DNA from 2 places in the Bradyrhizobium sp. SZCCHNRI2009 genome. Region 2 is predicted to be linked to the other one. Evidence: predicted binding sites of a transcription regulator. Region 2 holds the regulator's gene; the other holds the start of a gene.

Region 1 (7,966 bases), on a different contig from region 2:
GCGTGCAGCAGCGGCTTCTCCACCGCGGCGTGGTCGAAATAGCCCGACTGCTGCCAGAAGAAGACGTTCGAAGTGAAGGTGACGACGGCGGCCGCGGAACGGAAGAATTCGGCGCGCTCGGAGCCCAGCATGTCCTGCGACGCCGGGAGCGCCGCGAACGCCACCATGGCGTAGAGCGCCGGCAGCAGCCGCCGCACCCTCCGCTCGTAGAATTGCACGAACGAGAAGCGGCCCGCCCCGATCTCCGCGGCGATGATGCCGGTGATCAGGTAGCCGGAGATGACGAAGAAGATGTCGACGCCGACGAAGCCGCCGAAGATCGCCGGCGCCTCGAAATGGAATGCGACGACGGAGAGCACCGCGATGGCGCGCAGCCAGTCGATGTCCTCGCGATGTCCTACACCCGAAGCCGAGCCGGCGCCCGCGCTGGCGAAGCGGGGCTGCATCGATGCGCGCGTGCGAGGCGCGCGCGGGATCGTGGGAGCGAACTGGACGACGAAGCGCGGCAACGGGACGGGTACGCCTTTACGCAAGCCCGCGGCGAACACCTCTTACGGATTCGTCGCCGGCCCATCCGTCCCAGTGACGCGAGACCGGATGTCAACACACACGCGCGATGGGACCGCCGTCCATCGCGCGCAAATGTTTCCATCCATTTCTGTCGGCTTTACGTCGACAGTTCGACGGTTTTGAAGTCGGCCGGCAGGATCACTTCCAGCAGCTCGACGTCGTCGGAATAGTCGAGGATCATGTGCCGGATCTTCGGCGGCTGGGTCCAGCAGCTGCCCTCCTGCATCAGCGTCTCGCCGACGCCTTCGAGGTAGCTCTTCACCCAGCCCTTGAGCACATAGACCATCTGGAAGTCGACCGCATGGGTGTGCAGCTTGGAGACTTCCTGCGGATTGCACGGCGGCAGCATGCGGATGACATGCGCGCGCGCCAAACCGTGCGTCGCGTCGGCGATGCCGAGGTCGCGGTAATGGGCATAGGCGCGCAGGCCGTCGGCCTTGAAGTCCTCCTCGCGGTGATGGCTGATCGCGACCTTCTGTTTGCGGCGGCGCGGCGCCGGCGCTGGTCGCCCCTTGCTCGCCAGCGCCTTGCGCGCCGAGGGCGCAGCCGCCCGGCCCGGCTTGGCGGGCGTCTTCGCCAGCGGCTTGGCGCTAGTTCTCGTAACGGCCTTCGCCGTCGCCTTACTGCTCTTGCCGGTCTTCAGCGCCGCTGACTTGGCGGCGGCGCGTGATGCGGGCTTGGTCGTCCGGCTCTTGGTGGCCATGGTGCTCTCCCTGCGTATCCTCGTCGCGAGGGTAGCACATATTGGAGAGTCCCAGCAGCCGCTCCAACAAAGGTCGTCATTCCAGGGCGTGCGAAGCACGAGCCCGGAATCCATTCCTCCGCGCGTTCTGCCGCCCGATGGATTCCGGGCTCGCGCTTCGCGCGCCCCGGAATCTCATGAGGCGGCAGCGGTGGCTGTCAGCCTCAATGCAGCCGGAAGACGCCGTCGACGGCGCGCAGCTCGGCCGGCTTGATCAGCTTGGAATGCGCCACCGTGACCGAATACAGCGGACCCTCGATCTTCTCCTGCCAGAACGCCAGGAAGTCCTGCAGCGCCGGGAATTTCGGAAACAGGTCGTAGTTCTGCCAGACATAGGTCTGCAGCAGCGAGCGATGGTCCGGCATCCGATACAGGATCTGCGCCGTCGTCAGCCCGTAACCCAGCACCTGTTTCCGAAAGTCCTCGGAAACCTCAACCTTCGACACCATGCCAACCTCCGTTTCTGGAGCGCATGTCCGTGTGGCCATCCGGGATGGAGCCACCCGGCAAAGATGCGCTCACTGCCTAGAAATGTGACGCATGTCCTCAACCCATCTCAAGCTTAAATGTTTAACGACATGTTGAAAAATGCTGCATTAGCAGCCACTTAGCCCAGGTGCTAATACGGGGTTTCATGGTTCGTTCCGCTCCCGTTAACGCTATCGGAACGCTTTGGCAGAGCCCGCAGTTGACTGCTAATTTTTCTGCTACAAGCCCTTGCCCGGCTGAATGCTCTCCCCTAAATCCAGCCTGCGTGCTGGCACTCGCCGGCGCCGACTGCCAAATTTCCAGAAACTGACAATCGCCTCAATAGCTTAGGAGGACTGTATGGCTTTCCGTCCGCTTCACGACCGCGTCGTGGTCAAGCGCATCGACGCCGAAGAGAAGACCGCTGGCGGCATCATCATCCCCGACTCGGCCAAGGAAAAGCCCTCGCAGGGCGAAGTGATCGCGGTGGGCCCGGGCGCCCGCGACGAGAGCGGCAAGCTGGTCCCGCTCGACGTCCAGGTCGGTGATCGCGTGCTGTTCGGCAAGTGGTCGGGCACCGAGGTCAAGATCGACGGCCACGAGCTGCTGATCATGAAGGAAAGCGACATCATGGGCGTGCTCACCGACACCGCGTCGAAGAAGAAGGCCGCCTAAGCCAACCCGCTCAACGCTCACCCTGAGGAGCGCCTGCGGGCGCCCTGCCCAGGGTGAGACGACCAATTCAACTCAGGGAAACCCAATATGTCAGCAAAAGACGTAAAGTTCGGCGTCGACGCTCGCGACCGCATGCTGCGCGGCGTGGACATCCTCGCCAATGCCGTCAAGGTCACGCTCGGTCCGAAGGGCCGCAACGTCGTCCTCGACAAGTCGTTCGGCGCGCCGCGCATCACCAAGGACGGCGTCACCGTCGCCAAGGAGATCGAGCTCGACGACAAGTTCGAGAACATGGGCGCGCAGATGGTGCGCGAGGTCGCCTCGAAGTCCGCTGATGCGGCCGGCGACGGCACCACCACCGCGACCGTGCTGGCCCAGGCCATCGTGCGCGAAGGCGCCAAGGCGGTTGCCGCCGGCATGAACCCGATGGATCTGAAGCGCGGCATCGACCTCGCGGTCGAGGCGGTCGTTGCCGACCTCGTCAAGAACTCCAAGAAGGTCACGTCGAACGACGAGATCGCCCAGGTCGGCACCATCTCCGCCAACGGCGACGCCGAGATCGGCAAGTTCCTCGCCGACGCCATGAAGAAGGTCGGCAACGAGGGTGTCATCACCGTCGAGGAAGCCAAGTCGCTCGAGACCGAGCTCGACGTCGTCGAGGGCATGCAGTTCGACCGCGGCTACATCTCGCCCTACTTCGTCACCAACGCCGACAAGATGCGCGTCGAGATGGATGACGCCTACATCCTGATCAACGAGAAGAAGCTGTCGTCGCTGAACGAGCTGCTGCCGCTGCTCGAGGCCGTGGTGCAGACCGGCAAGCCGCTGGTCATCGTCGCCGAGGACGTCGAGGGCGAGGCGCTGGCTACGCTCGTCGTCAACCGCCTCCGTGGCGGCCTGAAGGTCGCGGCCGTCAAGGCTCCGGGCTTCGGCGATCGCCGCAAGGCCATGCTGCAGGACATCGCGATCCTGACCGGCGGCCAGGCGATCTCGGAAGATCTCGGCATCAAGCTCGAGAACGTCAACCTCTCCATGCTCGGCCGCGCCAAGAAGGTGATGATCGACAAGGAGAACACCACGATCGTCAACGGCGCCGGCAAGAAGGCCGACATCGAGGCGCGCGTTCAGCAGATCAAGGCGCAGATCGAGGAGACCACCTCGGACTACGACCGTGAGAAGCTGCAGGAGCGTCTGGCCAAGCTCGCGGGCGGCGTCGCGGTGATCCGCGTCGGCGGCGCGACCGAGGTCGAGGTCAAGGAGCGCAAGGATCGCGTGGATGACGCGATGCATGCGACCCGCGCGGCTGTCGAGGAAGGCATCCTGCCGGGCGGCGGCGTCGCCCTGCTCCGGGCGTCCGAGCAGCTCAAGGGCCTGCGCACCAAGAACGACGACCAGAAGACCGGCATCGAGATCGTCCGCAAGGCGCTCTCCGCCCCGGCCCGCCAGATCGCGATCAACGCGGGCGAGGACGGCTCGGTCATCGTCGGCAAGATCCTGGAGAAGGACCAGTACGCCTATGGCTTCGACAGCCAGACCGGCGAGTACGGCAACCTGGTCTCCAAGGGCATCATCGACCCGACCAAGGTGGTTCGCGCCGCGATCCAGAACGCCGCCTCCGTGGCTGCGCTGCTGATCACGACCGAAGCCATGGTCGCCGAGCTGCCGAAGAAGAACGCCGGCGGCCCCGCGATGCCTCCGGGCGGCGGCATGGGCGGCATGGACTTCTAAGTCCGACGCTTCGTCGCAGACGACAATTGCAAAACCCCGGCAGCGATGCCGGGGTTTTCGTTTGTGCTGGAATTGTCGCATCGCCAGCCTCGGTTTCGGGCTCATGCCCCCGATGCATTCAATGCGTAGTTCAGATGAGCGCACGCCGCATCCCGAAGGGCGCAGGCGGGAGCGACATCCGGGGTGTCACGAACCGACCAGGTGATCCCGCATGTCGCTTCGCTCATGCGGGCTACGGGCTCCGCGCCGCCCTACTTCACCATCGTCCCGATCCGCTCGAAACGGATCCGGCCCGGCTTGCCTTTCTCGGCGCTCGTGGCCGAGAAGAAGATCATCGTGGCGCGGCCGATGACATTCTCGATCGGCACATAGCCGATGGTGCCAAGCACACGGCTGTCGGTCGAGTTGTCGCGGTTGTCGCCGAGCATGAACAGCCGCCCGGGCGGCACGACGAAGACGTTGGTATTGTCGAAGAAGCCGTGGTCCAGGCAATCCAGCGTCTCGTAGCTTGCCCCGTTCGGCAACGTCTCGCGCCAACGCTTGACGCGCTCGTTGGCATCGCCGCCGCAGGCAGCCTCTCCGGTCAGATCCTCGACCCGCTCGCGCTCGACGGCCGTATCGTTGATGTAGAGCACTCCATCCTTCATCTGGACGCGATCGCCGGGCAGTCCGACGACGCGCTTGATGTAGACGGTCGCATTGTCTTTCGGCAGGAAGAACGCGACCACATCACCGCGCGCAGGTGTCGCGCCCCAGATGCGCGCCGACGGCGGCAACGAGGAAGGCCATGACAACGGCCAAGTGAAGCGGCTGTAGCCGTAGGGATATTTCGACACGAAGAAGACATCGCCGACGAGAAGCGTTGGAATGTTCGAGGATGAAGGGATGTTGAACGGCTGATACAGGAAGGAGCGGATCAGTACCGGCGAGGCCAGCAGCAGGCACAGCAGCGCAAAGCCCGCGATGAATATCCCCGCGATCGCCCACCACGGCTCGCGCTTCGGCCCGATTGCACCCGCATCCAGGCTCGTCATCGCGTCTCCCCCCTTCTTCACAGCCTGAGGATGATGGAAGGCCCGGCCATGCGCAATCGCCAAATGAACCGGCGGCCACGCGGCCGCTGATCACCTCCGGCGCCTGCCGCCCCGTCAACAGGAGGCCGCCCGTGGGCGACCTCACCGATTTGGAGTCTTCATCGCCCCTTCCGCCACGGCGCGTCGGCTTCCCAGTCACCGGCCATGATCGAGCCGTAAGGGATCACCTCGTCGGTCACCTCGCCGAGGCCGTACCGTGCGATCTGCGCCCGTACCGACGCCGCGTTCTTGTAGGCCTGCGGCAGCTCCGACAAATCAGGCTTGCCGCAATAGAACCGCGCATCGATGCCCTCGGGCATCTCCGGGCGATGCGCGCGCAAAAACGCCTTCCGACCGAGATTGCGGCCAGCGCCGTGCGGCGCGAAGCCGAGCGCATCCTTGTTGTCGCGATGCTTCAGGATCAGCACCGGCTCGGCCATGTTGAGCGGCACGATCGTGCGTCCGTCATCGTCAGCCGAGAAGCCGGACCAGTTCGGCGTCGCCCCCTTGCCGTGGTAGTACAGGCCGTCGCTCTTCTGGAAGACGAAGTTGTGCTCGTTCCAGAACCGGTCCGCGACGGCGTTGCCGAGCTTCGCCGCAGCGAGATCGTGAATCGCGTGGTGATTGGCCCTGGTCCACAGCCGCGCGACCTGCAACGCCTCCCAATAGGCGCGGCCGTCGTCGCTCGACGCCTTGATCCAGGCGCTGTGCTCCGGGACCTTCGGCGCATGGATCGCGGTGTGCCGCTTCGCCACCGCCATGCCGCGCTTGTAGAGCTGTGCGCCGAAGCCGCGCGAGCCGTGATGCGTCACCAGCGCCGCCTGCCCGGTCGACCTGAGATGGCCGACATAGGCGAAGTGGTTGCCGTCGCCCTGCGTGGCGAAGTGGCCGATCGCGAAGCGCTCGAGCCCCTTCAGGAAGGGGTTGGCCTCGAACCCTGCCATCACCTCGTCGGGCGGCTGATGCAGCCGGTCGCGTCCGCCGGGACCGAAATGGGTCACGGCGTGAACCGCATCGAGAATGCGCTTGGGATCGTCCTTGCGCGCGAACACCGTCACCGCCACCGAGCAGCAAATGTCGGAGGAATGGAAGCCCGGATGGATCGCGTCCTCACAGGCGACCACGCCGCCGACCGGGATGGTGCCGAGCGCCGTTCCCGACGGACAGGCGTCCGGCATCACGGCGCCGGCTACGATGGTCGGCACCCGCATCAACGCATCCATGTGCTGGGTCACCGCCGCGACATTGGCGCGCTCCAGCTCGTTGTCGGCTTCGATCAGCATCGCGAACGGCACGCCGTTGGTGCGCATCAGCGTCTCCGCCGGCTGCAGTTCCTGCAGCGCGGCGAAGATCGCGTCATCATCGGCGCCATCGGCCCGCATCGCATTGGCCGTCGCCAGCCCCTCCTTGAACCAGCGACCGGGCTTGAAGCCCCAGGCGATCAGGGTGTTTCCGTCGATCATGGCTCGTCTCACATTCCAATCAGGTCAGTTTGTAACATCCAGCGGCAGCTGCGTTCATTCGCCGCTCGTAGCGCGACGAGTGGTGGCTGTGCGTGCGTAGTTCGTGACACCAAGATGTTGCGCTCATCGCGGGCCAAGCATATGGCATCCGTCGATGATCTATGCCACGACACTGTGCTGGCCCAGAACGCCGGAGGAAAGAGCGCATGATCTCTCGATGCGTCATTCCGGGGCGCGTCGGCGAGCAAATGGCAAAGCCATTTGCGCAGACGGCGCGAGCCCGGAGTCCATACTACCGACGATCAGTGTGAGGCACCGTCTCAACCACAAATCCCCGGATACAGATCGTCCCAATTCGGGTTGTTCTCCTCGATCAGCCTGATTTTCCAGTCGCGCCGCCACTTCTTCAGCTCCTTCTCGCGCGCGATGGCCGTGATCGCGTTGTCGTAGATTTCGAACCAGACGAGCTTGCCGATGTCATAGCGCGAGGTGAAGCCCGGAGCCGCCTTGGTTCGGTGTTCGTAGACGCGTCGAATGAGATCATTCGTGACGCCCAGATAGAGCGTCCCGTGTTTTTTGCTCGCCAGTAGATAGACGTAGTATGCCATCCGAGAGCCGTGGTTATGGATTCCGGGCTCAGCCGCTACGCGGCTGCCCCGGAATGACGCGTGGAGAGAGGTGTGATCTCTCCTCCCGTCATTCCGGCGCTCGCGCAGCGAGAGCCCGGAATCCATACTCACGAAACCCAGCAGCTTTTTCAATTCTGTCCCACGCTCCCTCCATCGCAAGCGAGAAGCCGCCCGTGGGCGGCCTCTCTTATCGGTCACGCCGTCTCCGGCGCCTTCAGCCGCACCAGCCGCGTCAGCAGCGCGTCGAGGCCGGCGCCGTCGCCGGCGTGCAGGTCGATACGGCCGACCTTCTCGACCAGGCGCTCCAGCGACTCCAGCTCCTTGAGCCGCAGCAGCAGCGGGTTCTCCTCCATCAGCCTGGCAGTGTTCAGGAGCGAGCGCGTCGCCGCGGTCTCCTCCTGGCGACGGATCAGGTTGGCCTTGGCCAGCCGCTCCGCCTCCACCACCTTGTTGACGAGGTCGCGGATCTCGCCGGGCAGGATCACGTCCTTCACGCCGAGCTCCGTCACCTCGACGCCCGAAACACCCAGCCGCGCGCGCACGTAGTCGCGCAGCTCGGCATCGAGCGAGACCTTGGCCGCCAGCACCTCGTCGAGCGTGCGCGACGCCACCGCCTCC
Region 2 (7,966 bases):
GGCGAGATCGAACGGCGGATCCTGCCGCAGCAGCACGACATCAAAGGATGTCAGCGCGGTCGGTTTCGGTTCGCCGAGCGTGAAATGGTCGCCGACCTGGTCGCGCACCGTCAGCGCCTGCACCGGCGCATAGAGCTCGCCGCCGCGCAGCGACAGCTTGTCGGGCGTATAGTAACACAGGCCATGGCCGCGCCGCTGCGCTTCGAGCAGCATCGCGAAGGTCGAGTCGCCGCGGATGTTGATGCGCGCGATCGGGTCCATCTGGACGGCGACGTTCAGTTTCATGGGCAGGTCCCTGCTCTCTGCAATCAGTTCATGTCAGGTGCTGGCGTCGAACGCCGCTACCAGATGGCGCGGCAGGCTGCGCGGCGCAACCAGAATCGCGTCGAAGCGCAGCTCCAATTCGGCATGGTCGGGATGCGCCATCAACCAGGCCTGCGCGGCATCGATGATGCGCTGCTGCTGGCGCGGCGTCACCGCATAGGCGGCATCGTCGAGCGAGGCACGCGCCTTGACCTCGACGAAGGCAACCAGGCCGCGCCTGCGCGCGATGATGTCGATCTCGCCTTGGGGCGTGCGGAAGCGTTTGGCGAGGATGCGATAGCCCTTGGCGATCAGCAGCGCTGCGGCGCGGGCTTCCGCCGATAATCCGGTGCGGAAGGCGGCGACGCGTTCGGGTGCCGCCGTCTTCGCCGGCTTGTCAGGGGAGACGCGCTCAGTCTTCGCCATCGGCCGACCCTGACCGCGCGTCCTTCACCAGCTCGAGCGCGCGCGCATAGACTTCGCGGCGCGGCCGGCCGGACAGCTCGACGGCATGCATCACGGCATCCTTGACGCTCGATCGCTGCAGCAGATCCTTCAACACGGCGTCGAGCGCATCCGGCGTCAGCACCCCGGCGCCGCGCGGCGGCGGACCGATCACCAGCACGAACTCGCCGCGCGTTTCGAGATCGCCGGCCTCCGCAGCGAGATCGCCGATGGCGCCGCGCAGCACCTCCTCGTGCAGCTTGGTGAGCTCGCGGCAGATCGCGGCCTGACGTCCCGCCATGGCATCGGCGAGGTCGGCCAGCGTCTCCTGCACCCGGTTGCCGGCTTCGAACAGCACCAGCGTCGCGTCGATCCGCGCGAGCTCGGACAGCCGCGTACGCCGCGCCTGCTGCCTGGCCGGCAGGAACCCCTCGAAGAAGAAGCGGTCGGTCGGAAGCGCGGCCACGCTGAGCGCCGCGAGCACGGCGGAAGGTCCCGGCAGCGCGGTGACAACATGCCCGGCCTCACACGCCTCGCGCACCAGCTTGTAGCCGGGATCGGAGATCAGCGGCGTGCCGGCGTCGGACACCAGCGCGATGGCCGCGCCTTCGGCGAGGCGCTGCAGGATCCTGGGTCTGACGGCTTCGGCATTGTGCTCATGATAGGCTGCGAGTTCCGCGCTGAGGCCGTAGCGCTCGGTCAGGCGCCGGGTGATTCGCGTGTCCTCGCACAAGATGAGGTCGGCGCCGGCCAGGGTTTCCAGCGCGCGCAGCGTGATGTCGCCGAGATTGCCGATCGGGGTCGCCACCAGATGCAATCCAGGCCGCGCCTTGGGCGCCGCAACGATCTGCCCCGCCACCAGATAGGTCGACGTGGTGGAAGATTTGCCGTCATCCGGCGACGTCTTGGGGATTGCCTTCGCGCCCATCGAGGTAATTTAAAGGGCCTGCCGCGGGATTGCCACAGGGGAACAGCCGCGCAGCGATTTTGAAGTGCCGATCGGCACGGGGGGGCCGTTCATCGCAGCTTCAAGTTCGAAGCTGCACCTCGATGAGGGTGTGTACGAGCAGGGGATAGGCCGTGCAAAACGTCGAATTGATCGGCTGTGTGGCGCTGACAGCCTTTTGTTTTGCTTAACTATTCGTCGACAATATGAGTGAATCTGCACGGCCTGCGGGACGTGCGTTTGGGGAACTTCTGGCCGGACTCGGCCGAACGAAGAGATGCCATGGTGGGCCCGCGTCATCCCAACTCTCTCGGTCCGGGACCCCATGGGGTCGCCCGGCGAACGGCGCTGGGCCTGATTGTCGGCGCGCCGCTGCTGTCGGCGTGCTCCAACGTCCAGCAGGGCTTCAATCCGTTCGAGCAGCCGACCGCGCCGGCGGGACCGCCGCAGCAGCCGGCGGTGGCCGGCAACGGCCAGGTCAAGGTCGGGCTGATTCTGCCGCTGTCGGCGTCGGGCAATGCCGGCGTCGCCGCGCAATCGATGAAGAACGCCGCCGAGATGGCGCTGGCCGAGTTTCAGAACCCCAACATCCAGCTCCTGATCAAGGACGACGCCGGCAGCCCGCAAGGGGCGCAGCAGGGCGCGCAACAGGCCTGCGACGAAGGCGCCGAGATCATCCTCGGCCCCCTGTTCGCGGGCTCGGTGCCGGCGACGGCCCAGGTGGCGCGCGCGCGCAACATCTCGGTCATCGCCTTCTCGACCGATTCGAGTGTGGCGGGGCGCGGCGTCTATCTGCTCAGCTTCCTGCCGGAGTCCGATGCCAGCCGCATCGTCGAATATTCCGCCAGCGTCGGCAAACGCTCGTTCGCGGCGCTGCTGCCCGACAATGCCTACGGCACCGTCGTCGAGGGGGCGTTCAAGACCGCGGTCAGCCGCCGCGGCGGACGCATCGTGGCATTCGAGAAATATTCCGGCGACCGCACTGGGCCTGCGCGCACGGTGGCGCAGGCGCTCGGCGGCGCCGATGCGCTGCTGCTGGCCGATGACGGCGAATCGGTCGCGGCGACGGCCGATGCGCTGACCGCTGCCGGCGCCAATCTGCGCAACATCCAGTTGCTCGGCACAGGGCTGTGGGACAATCCGCGCGTCTATGCCAGCGCCAGCCTGCAGGGCGGCCTCTATGCCGCGCCGGATCCCTCCGGCTTCCGCGCCTTTGCCGGCCGCTACCGGACGCGATTCGGCGGCGATCCCGTGCGTACGGCGACCCTCGCTTATGATGCGGTGGCGCTCGTGGCCGCGCTGGCGCGCACCCAGGGCAACCAGCGTTTCGCGCCCGATGTCCTGACCAATGCATCCGGCTTCGCCGGCATCGACGGGCTGTTCCGGTTCCGCAGCGACGGCACCAATGAGCGCGGGCTTGCGGTGATGCGCGTCGGTTCGGCTGGCGGACAGGCGGTCGCCGGCGCGCCGAAGAGCTTCAGCGCGACGTGAGTCGCAGCACTTCTCAGGCGGCGAGGTCGGCGACGACCGCGTCGAGCACCGGAAAGCCGTCCTGGGTTACCCGTAGCCGCCCGTCCGGATCGACCGCGATCGCGCCCTCCTCGCGCAGCAGCGCGATGCGGCGCGGATCGAGCCTGCGGCCGGAGATCCTTGCGTAGCGCTGCGGGTCGATGCCCTCGGCCAGTCGCAGCCCCATCAGCAGGAATTCGTCGGCGCGCTCCTCGCGGTTGAGCTCGTCGTCGGTCATGACACCATGACCGTTGGATTCGACCCGCATCAGCCAGGCTTCCGGCCGCTTGTCGGTCGCTGTCGCGTGCCTGATGCCGCCGATGTCGAGGCGGCCATGGGCGCCCGGGCCGATGCCGGCATATTCCTGGCCGCGCCAGTAGACGAGGTTGTGCCGGCACTCCGCGCCGGGCCGGGCGTGATTGGAAATCTCATAGGCCGGCAGTCCGTGACGGCCACAGATCTCCTGCGTGACGTCGTACAAGGTGCGCGCCAGGCCTTCGTCCGGCGTCTTCAGCTTGCCTGCGGCGTGCAGGCCGAAGAACGGCGTGCCTTCCTCGATGGTCAGTTGATACAGCGACAAATGCTCAGCCGCCTCGCCGATCGCCCGCGTCAGCTCTTCGGTCCACATCTGCGGCGTCTGGTCGGGCCGCGCGTAGATCAGATCGAACGAATAGCGCTCGAATGCATGGCGCGCGATCGCCACCGCCTTCATCGCCTCTTCAGCGGTGTGCAGGCGGCCGAGCATCTTGAGCGACGCATCGTCCATCGCCTGGACGCCGAGCGAGACCCGGTTGACGCCCGCGGCGCGATAGCCGGCAAAGCGGGTCGCCTCGACGCTGGTCGGGTTGGCTTCGAGCGACACCTCGACATCGCCAGCGACGTGCCAGTGCCGGCCGATCGCGTCGAGAATGGCGCCGACCGTCTGCGGCTGCATCAGCGACGGGGTGCCGCCGCCGAGAAAGATCGACGTGACGGTGCGCGGCCCAATGCGGGCGGCCGTGGTCGCGATCTCCTGCGCAAAGGCGCGGGCGAAGCGGTCCTGATCGATGGCGGCATGCCGGACGTGGCTGTTGAAGTCGCAATACGGACATTTCGACAGGCAGAACGGCCAGTGCACATAGACGCCGAACGCTTCGCTGTCAGCGCTGCTCAAGACAGATCTCCGCGAGTTTCACGAAGGCGCGCGCCCGGTGCGACAGGCCGAGCCCGAGCGGCGGCAGGCCATGTTTCTCGATGCTGGTCATCTCGCCGAAGGTCCGGTCGTGGCCCTCGGGCAGGAACATCGGGTCGTAGCCGAAGCCCGCCGTGCCACGCGGCGGCCAGACCAGGGTGCCGTCGACCCGCGCCTCGACCTCCTCGACGTGACCGTCCGGCCACGCCACGCACAGCGCCGAGACGAAATGGGCGCTACGCTTGTCGGCACCAGTCGCGTCCCGCTCCTGCAGGAGGCGCTCGATGCGCGTCATCGCGCCGGCGAAATCCTTGTCCGGTCCTGCCCAGCGCGCCGAATAGATCCCCGGCGCCCCATCGAGCGCATGAACCACGATGCCGGAATCGTCGGCAAAGGCAGGAAGCTGCGCGGCTCTGGCCGCGGCGACCGCCTTGATGCGGGCGTTGGCCTGGAAGGTCTCGCCGGTCTCATCCGGCTCGTCCAGGCCGAGATCGCCGGCCGACACCGCCTCGACGCCATGGGGAGCGAGCAGCTCGCGCATCTCGGCAAGCTTGCCGGGATTGTGGGTCGCAATGATGATGCGACCGGTGAGCTTGCGGTGCGGGCTGCTCACGCGACCGCCATCTTCTGCAGGTCGACCAGCCGCGCGACGCCCTTGCGGGCGAGCGCCATCAGCGCCAGGAATTCGGCCTCGGTGAACGGCGTCTTCTCCGCCGTGCCCTGCACCTCGATGATGCGGCCGTCGCCGGTCATGACGAAATTGGCGTCGGTCTCGGCCTCGGAGTCCTCGGCGTAGTCGAGATCCAGCACCGGCGTGCCGTTGTAGATGCCGCAGGAGATTGCGGCGACGTTGGCGCGCAGCACCTCGGTCTTGATCATGTTGCGCGATTTCATCCACTTGATGCAGTCGGCCAGCGCCACCCAGGCGCCGGTGATCGACGCCGTGCGCGTGCCGCCATCGGCCTGCAGCACGTCGCAATCGACCGTGATCTGGCGCTCGCCGAGCGCTTCCAGGTCGATCGCGGTGCGCAGCGAGCGGCCGATCAGGCGCTGGATCTCGACGGTGCGGCCGGTCTGCTTGCCGGCGGAGGCCTCGCGCCGGGTCCGTTCCAGCGTGGCGCGCGGCAGCATGCCGTATTCGGCGGTGATCCAGCCGCGTCCCTGGCCCTTCAGCCAGGGCGGCAGCCGGTCCTCGAGCGTGGCGGTGACCAGGACATGGGTGTCGCCGAACTTCACCAGGCAGGAGCCCTCGGCGTATTTGACGACGCCGCGTTCCAGGCTCACGGCCCGCAGTTCATCCGGTGCACGGCGGCTCGGCCGCATGATTCTCTCCGTGAAAGCGCGCGAAAGACCGACTTTGACGGGCCTTGTAGGAGCCGGGACCGGCAGCGGCAAGGGTTTATCATGGCTTCGCCCGCGAGCGCCGACCGGCTTGCCACCGAGCCGCCGCATGGACACATTATAGGCAGCTGGGAGGAGTGCATCTGGTGGCCCACCACGATCCGATCAACCTGATGACACCGCCGGCCGGTCTGGCGCACCTGAACGAGCGCTCGCGCGAGATCTTCCGGCAGATCGTCGAAAGCTATCTGGCGACCGGCGAACCGGTCGGCTCGCGCAACATTTCGCGGCTGATCGCGGTTCCGCTGTCGCCGGCCTCGGTGCGCAACGTCATGGCCGATCTCGAGCAGCTCGGCCTCATCTACGCGCCGCACACCTCGGCCGGCCGGCTGCCGACCGAGGCTGGCCTGCGCTTCTTCGTCGACGCCCTGATGCAGGTCGGCGACATGACGGAGGCCGAGCGGCAGTCGATCCAGAGCCAGCTCGCGGCCGTCGGCCAGGCGCAGTCGGTCGAAGCGGCGCTGGACGAAGCGCTGACCCGGCTGTCGGGTCTGACCCGTGCCGCTGCCGTGGTTCTCACCGCCAAATCCAACACCCGCCTGAAGCACATCGAGTTCGTCAGGCTCGAGCCCGAGCGCGCGCTCGTCGTTCTGGTCGGTGAAGACGGACAGGTCGAGAACCGGGTCCTGACCCTGCCGCCGGGCGTGCCGTCGTCGGCGCTGACCGAGGCGTCCAATTTCCTCAATGCCCGCATCAGAGGACGGACGCTGGCGGAAGCGCGGCTCGAGCTCGAGACCGCGCTGGCGCATGACCGTGCCGAGCTCGATCAGTTGACGCAGAAGGTGATCGCCGCCGGAGTCGCGAGCTGGTCCGGAGGGGACAGCGACGAGCGGCAGCTCATCGTGCGCGGCCACGCCAACCTGCTCGAGGACCTGCATGCGCTCGAAGATCTCGAGCGTGTCCGGCGGCTGTTCGACGATCTCGAGACCAAGCGCGGCGTCGTCGATCTGCTCGGACGGGCGGAGAGCGCGGAAGGTGTCCGCATCTTCATCGGCTCGGAGAACAAGCTGTTCTCGCTGTCGGGCTCGTCGACGATCGTGTCGCCCTATTCCGACGCCACGGGGCGCATCGTCGGCGTGCTCGGCGTCATCGGTCCGACCCGGCTCAACTATGCCCGGGTGATTCCGACGGTCGATTATGCCGCGCGTCTGGTCAGCCGGCTGCTGGGTGGCTGACGCGTGACTTGGTTCACCCGCGGACAGCGCCTCCGGGCGCAATGGTCAGGCTGCGCTTGATTTTCGACGCCCAAAGCACGATATCCCGCCCCATATCCCCCAAACCCGTCAGCCGAACTTGCGAGTCTGTCCATGACCGATCCCGACCTGCATAAGAATGATCCGGAAAACCCGGCGCAGGCCAGCGAACCCGTCGTCTCCAAGCCCTACATCATGCCCGATGATCCTGAGGCCGGCTCGGCCGAGGCCCTTGCCAAGGAGGCGGCCGACGCGCGCGACAAGATGCTGCGCACGCTCGCGGAGATGGAGAACCTGCGCAAGCGGACGGCCCGTGAAGTCGCCGATGCGCGCATGTACGGCATCACCGGCTTCGCCCGTGACGTGCTCGATATCGCCGACAATCTGCAGCGCGCGCTCGATGCCGTGCCGGCCGAGACACGCGCCAATGCCGATGCGGGCCTGAAGTCGCTGATCGAGGGCGTCGAGCTCACCGAGCGCTCGCTGCTCAACACGCTGGAGAAGAACGGCGTCAAGAAGTTCGATCCGACGGGACAGAAGTTCGACCCCAACTTCCAGCAGGCGATGTACGAGGTCCCGGATCCGTCGGTGCCGTCCGGTACCGTGGTGCAGGTCGTGCAGGCCGGCTTCATGATCGGCGAGCGCGTGCTGCGCCCCGCGCTGGTCGGCGTGTCCAAGGGTGGCGCGAAGGCGGCGCCGGCGGCGAGCAACGATCAGTCGAACAGCGCCGCCTGACGGCGAGCCTAGGCAGGCGTCCCGCTGCCGTCCTGTCGATCGAATGAACAAGCCACGGGCAACGATGCCCGTGGCTTCTTGTTTGTCGGCGCGACTTTGTAGTCCGTCTCACGGCGAGTGGCCAACGTGATCACGACGTCCGATGCCGGGCTGGTCTCAGCCTCTCGGCTGGATGCCGTCGCGGACGGCGCGGAAGCGCGGGAAGGCCGCCGACCACTGGTCGCGCGGCGCGCTGCCGATGATCCGCAACGTGTTCGGCCCGCC

Evidence for each region. Region 2 encodes HrcA, which represses chaperone genes, less so after heat shock. Its sites were predicted from a motif close to GTTAGCACTCNCNNNNNGNGAGTGCTAAC; they were not measured.
Region 1: groES (co-chaperone GroES) is a predicted target of HrcA. The motif match lies at 2,069-2,097, and genes of this name have one in related genera.

The regions. Positions count from the first base shown of each region.
Region 1 is NZ_JAUEUH010000001.1:703,850-711,815, reverse strand. It holds gene QX041_RS03235 (acyltransferase family protein) at 1-446, opposite strand, end outside; gene QX041_RS03230 (cupin) at 668-1,273, opposite strand; gene QX041_RS03225 (usg protein) at 1,477-1,761, opposite strand; gene groES (co-chaperone GroES) at 2,141-2,455, shown strand; gene groL (chaperonin GroEL) at 2,543-4,183, shown strand; gene lepB (signal peptidase I) at 4,435-5,217, opposite strand; gene QX041_RS03205 (RtcB family protein) at 5,376-6,719, opposite strand; gene QX041_RS03200 (GIY-YIG nuclease family protein) at 7,040-7,327, opposite strand; gene QX041_RS03195 (slipin family protein) at 7,543-7,966, opposite strand, start outside.
Region 2 is NZ_JAUEUH010000005.1:495,520-503,485, reverse strand. It holds gene gshB (glutathione synthase) at 1-285, opposite strand, end outside; gene QX041_RS20675 (YraN family protein) at 319-729, opposite strand; gene rsmI (16S rRNA (cytidine(1402)-2'-O)-methyltransferase) at 716-1,675, opposite strand; gene QX041_RS20665 (penicillin-binding protein activator) at 1,976-3,184, shown strand; gene hemW (radical SAM family heme chaperone HemW) at 3,198-4,355, opposite strand; gene rdgB (RdgB/HAM1 family non-canonical purine NTP pyrophosphatase) at 4,342-4,986, opposite strand; gene rph (ribonuclease PH) at 4,983-5,696, opposite strand; gene hrcA (heat-inducible transcriptional repressor HrcA) at 5,861-6,949, shown strand; gene grpE (nucleotide exchange factor GrpE) at 7,082-7,702, shown strand; gene QX041_RS20635 (hypothetical protein) at 7,859-7,966, opposite strand, start outside.